Regions from separate parts of the Pseudomonas sp. GW821-FHT01A09 genome, predicted to be linked through region 1. Evidence: riboswitches for the same ligand, from Rfam matches in the RefSeq annotation. Region 1 holds a riboswitch; each other region holds the start of a gene.
What was found. A riboswitch is a leader RNA that binds a small molecule or an ion and turns the genes downstream of it on or off. The one in region 1 is predicted to bind cobalamin.

Region 1 (2,259 bases):
GGCACTGGCGAATCAGGCGCTGGCCCTTGACGGTGATGAGGTCTGGATCGCCGGGACCGGCGCCGATGAAAAAAACGGACATGAGAGGCTCGAAGTTGAAAAGGATTCATGTGTGGAAGGGTCACCCCGGCATGATACCTGCTATCGAGCGCTCACTCCCACCAGTGCCAAGGTCGCATCAGCGGTCTTTTGGCGGCTCACGCGCAACTGTGGGTACGCATCTCCGAGCTCTTCGGCCAGCGCCAGAGCGCAGCTTTCGGCCACGCCATGGCAGCCGGTGTGGGCAAAGGAGGTTTCCGATCGGTGGCTCAGCTGTGAGTCATGAACCAGCAGTTCAGTGGCGGTGTAGGTGTAGAAGGGTACGCATAATTGCGCCGCCAACTGCACCAGTCCGGGTTCGTCGGCCTTGCGGTCAAGGCTGGCGATGCCGACCAAGTGGCTGCGATCCAGACCATTGGCGCGAAGGGTTCGATCGAGCAGGGCGTTCAGCACTTCGACCGAGCAGCCCGCGCGGCACCCGAAACCGGCCACTAGCCGGCTCATCGAGCGACCGCTTTGCGGCCAAACAGCCACGCGCCGATCAGGTCCTGTGCCAACAGTCCAGAGAAGCCCAGGGGTCGTGCAGTACGCTTGATCATCCGGGGCGACCTCAAGGGCACGGGGCGGCAGGGCTGGAGGTGGTGTTGCTGATGGACATGGCGGTTCCCTCTGGACTTCAGGGTGGGGGCCGACGTGAACGCCGGTCAAGGGCACCCGAAACGGCTGCACAGCAGACCATGGTGGCTGCTGCGGGTCAATCTCATCGTGCCGGTTCGCGCAGTGTGCAATGGCAGGGAAACCTCGCACCTTCGATTGACCTCGTTCCTCACACTCCGTACCCTTGCTGCACTGAGGTTCCGCCCCTTGCGAGGGTGCGGCTAAGAAGGGAACGCGGTCCAATGCCGCGGCTGCCCCCGCAACTGTAAGCGATGCCCGGTTCGACACTGCCACTGCGCCACGCGCGGGAAGGCGTCGAGCCACTCCAGCCTGGCCCGTTCGCCAGTCGTTGGCACATCGCAAGCCAGGAGACCTGCCTCGAACCGTTTCTCTTAACAACCGGGCGGGGTGATCCGGTGGCGAACGCACCGTGGGCTCAGCGCACCGCGGCCCTCGTCCCGTATGCCCGCCACTCCTGCCAAGGGCATCCGATGAAAACACTGGCCAAACTTCCCGTCACCATCGTCACCGGCTTCCTCGGCTCGGGCAAGACCACCTTGCTGCGGCACATGCTCGACCACGCCCAGGGCCGGCGCATTGCGGTGATCGTCAATGAATTCGGCGAGCTGGGCATCGACGGCGACATCCTCAAGCAGTGCAGCATCGGCTGCAGCGAAGAAGAAGCCAGCGGCCGTGTCTACGAACTGGCCAACGGCTGCCTGTGCTGCACCGTCCAGGAAGAATTCTTCCCGGTGATGCGTGAGCTGGTGGCGCGCCGCGGCGACCTCGACCATATCCTCATCGAAACCAGCGGCCTGGCCTTGCCCAAGCCGTTGGTGCAAGCCTTCCAGTGGCCGGAAATCCGCAACGCCTGCACCGTCGATGCGGTGATCACCGTGGTTGACAGCCCGGCCGTCGCCGCTGGCACCTTCGCGGCCTATCCGGATCAGGTCGACGCCCAGCGCAAACTCGATCCCAACCTGAATCACGAGTCGCCGCTGCACGAACTGTTCGCCGACCAACTGGCCAGTGCCGATCTGGTGATCCTCAACAAGGCCGATCTGATCGATCCGCAGGCGCTGGCCAACGTACGCGCCGAAGTGGCCGAAGAGCTGCCGGCGGCGGTCAAGGTCATCGAGGCCAGCAGCGGTCGCGTGCCGCTGGACGTGTTGCTGGGCCTGGGCGCCGAGTCCGAGGTGCACATCGATGGACGCAAGACGCACCATGACCATCACGACGGTGATGATCACGACGACCATGACCACGATGCCTTCGACTCGATCTCCATCGACCTTCCCGAAGCCGACGAGAGCCTGCTGCTCGACGCCCTGACGCAACTGGTGGTGCAGCACGGCATCCTGCGTATCAAGGGTTTCGCCGCCGTGCCGAACAAGCCGATGCGCTTGTTGATCCAGGGCGTGGGCACGCGCTTCGACAAGCATTTCGACCGCGCCTGGCGCAGTGATGAAGTGCGCGTCACCAAGCTGGTGCTGATCGGTCAGGAGCTCGATGCCGTGGCCCTTGAAGCCCAACTGCGCGCTGCGTTGTCCGCCTGATCCATGC
Region 2 (2,259 bases), on a different contig from region 1:
GACCCCGCGCGCGCCAGCAACACCACCAGCACGAAGGCCAGCACCGCGCCGCTGAAGGCGCCCATCGACAACGAGATGGCGCCGCCACCGATGCCAATCAATGCCACCAGCACCGCGCCGGTCGAGGCGCCCGCCGATATACCTAGCAGGTACGGCTCGGCCAGGGCGTTGCGCAACAGTGCTTGCAGGACCACGCCGCAGGTCGCCAGGCCGGCGCCGCAGGCAGCTGCTACCAGGGCGCGGGGCAGACGGTAGTTCCAGATGATGCCTTGGTCGATCGCATCCAGCGGATAGTTGCCCAGGCCCAGCTGGTTGGCCAGGGTCTGCAGGACCACACCGGGCGCCAGCGGCGTTTCACCGATGGCCACGCCCGCCAGCAGGGCCAGCGCCAGCAGCGGCAACACCCAGCTCAGGCGCAGCAGCAACTGGCGCGCGGCGATGGCCAATGTCCGGGTCATTTCGGCAGCTTGAAGTGATCGATGGCGTCGGCAAGGCCGTCGATGCCATCGAACATGCGCACCGTGGCTTCCATCGACTGGGCGTCGAGGATCACGATGCGGCCGTGCTTGACCGCGTCCATATTGCGCGCCACGGGATCGTTCTTGAGGAATTCCAGCTTCTTCAGGTAGTCATCGGCCGGAAAGCGCCGCCGATCCATCCGTGCGATGACCAGCACGGTGGGATTGGCCTTGGCAATGCTTTCCCAGCCGACGGTGGGCCATTCTTCGTCCGACTGCACCACGTTGTGCAGCCCCAGGGTGCTGGCCATGAAGTCCGGCACGCCTTTGCGTCCGGCCATGTAGGGGTCGCTGGCCAGGTCCGGGCTGGAGAACCAGAACGCCACGGTGGCGTTATTCAGCTGTTTGGCCGCGACCTTGGCCTGAGCCTTTGCCAGCCGCGCCGCCAGTTCGGCATTGAGTGCGGTGCCACGCTCACTGACGTCGAAAATCGTCGCCAGCTGGTCGATGGTCTTGTACAGGCTGTCGACGCTGAACGGGCGCAGGCGTGTGCCGTCGGCGCCGACCCGGTTGTCCTTGCCTTCGCAATCGGTGGGCATCACGTAGGCGGGGATGTGCAGGTCGTTGAACTGCTCGCGAGTGGCGACGGCGCCCTGAGGCCCGACCGACCATTCGAACTGCACCGCCACCAGGTCCGGGCGCTTGTTGATCACCGCCTCGAAGCTCGGTTGGTTGTCGGCTAGGCGCGGGACCTTGGCGTCGAGGCTCTGGTACGCCGGCAGCACTGGGTTGAACCACAGCGAGGTCCCAACCACGCGCTCGCCCAGCCCGAGGGCATAGAGGATCTCGGTGGTGGACTGGCCGATGGTCACCGCTTTGCTCGGCGCCTGGGCGAAGGTCAGCGCGGTGCCGCAGTTGTCCACGGTGAGTGGATAGTGGGTCGGTGCGGCCAATGCCGGGCCGCATGTGATCAAGCTGAACAGCAGGCCGTTCAGCAGAAGGGCAGGACGAATCAATGACATGAAAATCTACTCGCTACGAACTCCGGACACCCCGCCGGTGGGTACTCGATATTGCCGCCGGCAGGTCTCCTGACTGGCGTGTCATGGCTGCATTCAGGCCTTCCCGGAGTGAACCAGTGGCGCAGATCAGAATGCGGCTCGACGCCTACAGTTGCGGGGGCAGTTCCGTTTCACGGCGGTGGGCACGTGACGGATTCCCTATTGATCCTGTGAAGGAACCGGCGGGCGACATGGTACGTGATTGTTTTTCGGGGTGGAAATGCTGTTGCCGCCATGCTGCGGTGCGGGGTGATGATGCAGGCTCGCAGCGAAACATCCGGACAGCAAAAAGCCCCTCGCAAGGGGCTTCTCGCTGCATATCGCCAATCAGCGTTGCGCATGCGCCAGTTCGGCGGCGTAGGCGCTTTCGGCGACCTTGCCGGTCTCCACTGGCCAGGCGTGCTGGTCGAGGTCCAGATCCTGGAACTGGGCGGCGTCGAACACGGGCTGTTTGATCCCGGCGCGGCGCTGATCATCGTAGTCGCGCATCACCCGCAGGCCGACCTTGAACAGCAGGGCCAGCGCGGTCAGGTTGACGAACGCCAGGCCGGTCATGGTGATGTCGGCGAAGGCGAACACAGTGGACAGGTCCTGGGTCGAGCCCCAGACGATCAACACCATTACCAGCGCGCGGTAGCCCAGCAGCACGAAGCGATTGCGGCTGAGGAACTGCAGGCTGTTTTCGCCCAGGTAGTAGTTGTAGAGGATGCAGGTGAACACGAACAGCGACAGCGCAATGC
Region 3 (2,259 bases), on a different contig from region 1:
GTCTGGGCCATGGCCGTGCCGTCGATCACCGCCAGCACCGGTACGCCGAAATGCCGCGCCAGGTCGGCGCTCGAGGGCGTGCCGTCGAACAGCCCCATCACCCCTTCGATCAGGATCAGATCGGCCTCGGCGGCGGCTTCCCACAACAGCCGGCGGCTCTCGTCGGCGCCTACCATCCACAGGTCGAGCTGGTACACCGGGGCACCGCTGGCGCGTTCGAGGATCATCGGGTCGAGAAAATCCGGCCCGCACTTGAACACCCGTACCCTGCGCCCCTGATTGCGGTGCAAGCGTGCGAGGGCGGCGGTGACCGTGGTCTTGCCCTGCCCCGATGCAGGCGCGGCGATCAATACCGCCGGGCAGTGGCGCGGCTGATTCACAGTTCGACGCCCTTCTGCGCGCCGATACCGGCCTGGAACGCGTGCTTGAGCATGCCCATTTCGGTGACGGTGTCGCCCAGTTCGATCATTTCCGGCTTGGCGCCGCGACCGGTGACGATCACATGCTGCATGGCCGGGCGCGCTTGCAGGTCGCTGAGCACGCGATCGAGGTCGAGATAGCCGTGCTTGAGGGCGATGTTCAACTCGTCGAGCACCACGAAGTGAATGGCCGGGTCCTGGAGCATCTGCAGCGAGACGGCCCAGGCGGCTTCGGCGGCGGCGATGTCGCGCTGGCGGTCCTGGGTCTCCCAGGTGAAGCCTTCGCCCATGACGTGATAGCGCACCTGCTCGGGGAAGCGGCGGAAGAACAGCTCTTCGCCGGTGCTGTTGCGGCCCTTGATGAACTGCACCACGCCGCATTGCATGCCATGGCCCATGGCGCGGGCAAGCATGCCGAACGCCGAACTGCTTTTGCCTTTGCCGTTGCCGGTCAGCACCAGCAGCAAGCCACAGGCATTGGGCGCGTTGGCGATACGTTCGTCCATCACGGCTTTTTTACGCAGCATGCGCGCGACATGGCGCTCGTCACGTTCGAGGGATTCAGTCATGGCAGCCTCCGCTACTGGTGCACGCAGACGGCATCGACGCACGAACGGTGCCCGCGCGCCCAAGTGTCAGGGACAGGGCGCGGGGGCGGCTCGCAGCATATCGTCGATGCCGCTCTCACCCGCGCGACAGTCAATTGAAATAAGAGCGTTCAGGCCGGTCTCCGGGCTCATGAGCGGGGCTATCACACCCAGGCGGCGCGCCTTCCCGAACCCCGGAGGGCCAGTGGCGACGTGCGCGGCCTTGACTCATTTACCGTTGCGGGGGCAGCGCCGGAATCGCAAGGCTAGGCTCGCTCACCGGCTTCCCTGTTTCACTCGACCCGCCAGGCGGCGGCCGAGCACCTGAAACACGCCGCGAAGGTTAGAGGGTTGGGGGGTGAGCGTCAAATGAAGCCGCTGGGTGGGGCGCAGGCATGCGCTGAATCCGCTGGCCTCTTCGCGAGCAAGCTCGGCTCCCACAAGCGGCGTACCCCTGTTGCAAGCTCGGCTCCCACAAGCGGCGTACCCCTGTGGGAGCCGAGCTTGCTCGCGAAGGGGCCAGCCTGTCCTACGCACATTCACCGGAACCTACACCCCTATCGATACCTCTATCCTTCAAGCGCAGCCAGCACTGCACATAACAAGACCAACAGCACACACAGGGAAGCCCACCATGCACATCACCCGCCTCGCCGCGCTGATCAGCCTCAGCGCCGCGCTTGCCGCCTGCGGCGAAAGCTCTACCCTGCAAGTCAGCGATGGCACCGGCCCGACGCCGAAACTGCCGCCCCCCAACAAGACCCTGCTGCCGACCGTCAACATCGCTCCGGCAGTGGGCTGGCCCGAGGGCGCCAAACCGGTCGCAGCGCCCGGTACCCAAGTGGCGGTGTTCGCCCGCGATCTCCATCACCCGCGCTGGCTATATGTACTGCCCAACGGCGATGTGCTGGTGGCCGAGACCGACGCCCCGCCCAAACCCGATGACAGCAAGGGCATCAAGGGCTGGATCGCCAAGAAGGTGATGAGCCGTGCGGGTTCCGGGGTGGCCAGCCCCAACCGCATCACGCTGCTGCGCGACAAGGACGGCGACGGCGTGGCGGAAACCCGCAGCACCTTCCTGAGCAACCTCAATTCGCCGTTCGGCATGGCGCTGGTCGGTGATGATCTGTACGTGGCGGACACCGACCAGTTGCTGCACTTCAAATACGCTCAGGGCGCTAGCGCGATCACCACGCCCGGCGACAAGATCGTCGACCTGCCCGGCGGCACCATCAATCACCACTGGACCAAGA

Region 2: it holds a riboswitch for cobalamin, as region 1 does, so the genes downstream of both, AC3WJP_RS00655 (ABC transporter substrate-binding protein) here and cobW (cobalamin biosynthesis protein CobW) in region 1, are expected to answer to the same signal.
Region 3: it holds a riboswitch for cobalamin, as region 1 does, so the genes downstream of both, cobO (cob(I)yrinic acid a,c-diamide adenosyltransferase) here and cobW (cobalamin biosynthesis protein CobW) in region 1, are expected to answer to the same signal.

What each region holds. Positions count from the first base shown of each region.
Region 1 is NZ_JBYSWB010000049.1:14,603-16,861, reverse strand. It holds gene cobM (precorrin-4 C(11)-methyltransferase) at 1-82, opposite strand, end outside; gene AC3WJP_RS28240 (cobalamin biosynthesis protein) at 142-543, opposite strand; cobalamin riboswitch at 875-1,091, shown strand; gene cobW (cobalamin biosynthesis protein CobW) at 1,188-2,252, shown strand; gene cobN (cobaltochelatase subunit CobN) at 2,256-2,259, shown strand, end outside.
Region 2 is NZ_JBYSWB010000001.1:160,761-163,019, forward strand. It holds gene AC3WJP_RS00650 (FecCD family ABC transporter permease) at 1-458, opposite strand, end outside; gene AC3WJP_RS00655 (ABC transporter substrate-binding protein) at 455-1,480, opposite strand; cobalamin riboswitch at 1,523-1,718, opposite strand; gene AC3WJP_RS00660 (alanine/glycine:cation symporter family protein) at 1,847-2,259, opposite strand, start outside.
Region 3 is NZ_JBYSWB010000029.1:20,066-22,324, reverse strand. It holds gene AC3WJP_RS24390 (cobyrinic acid a,c-diamide synthase CobB) at 1-380, opposite strand, end outside; gene cobO (cob(I)yrinic acid a,c-diamide adenosyltransferase) at 377-988, opposite strand; cobalamin riboswitch at 1,124-1,349, opposite strand; gene AC3WJP_RS24380 (PQQ-dependent sugar dehydrogenase) at 1,641-2,259, shown strand, end outside.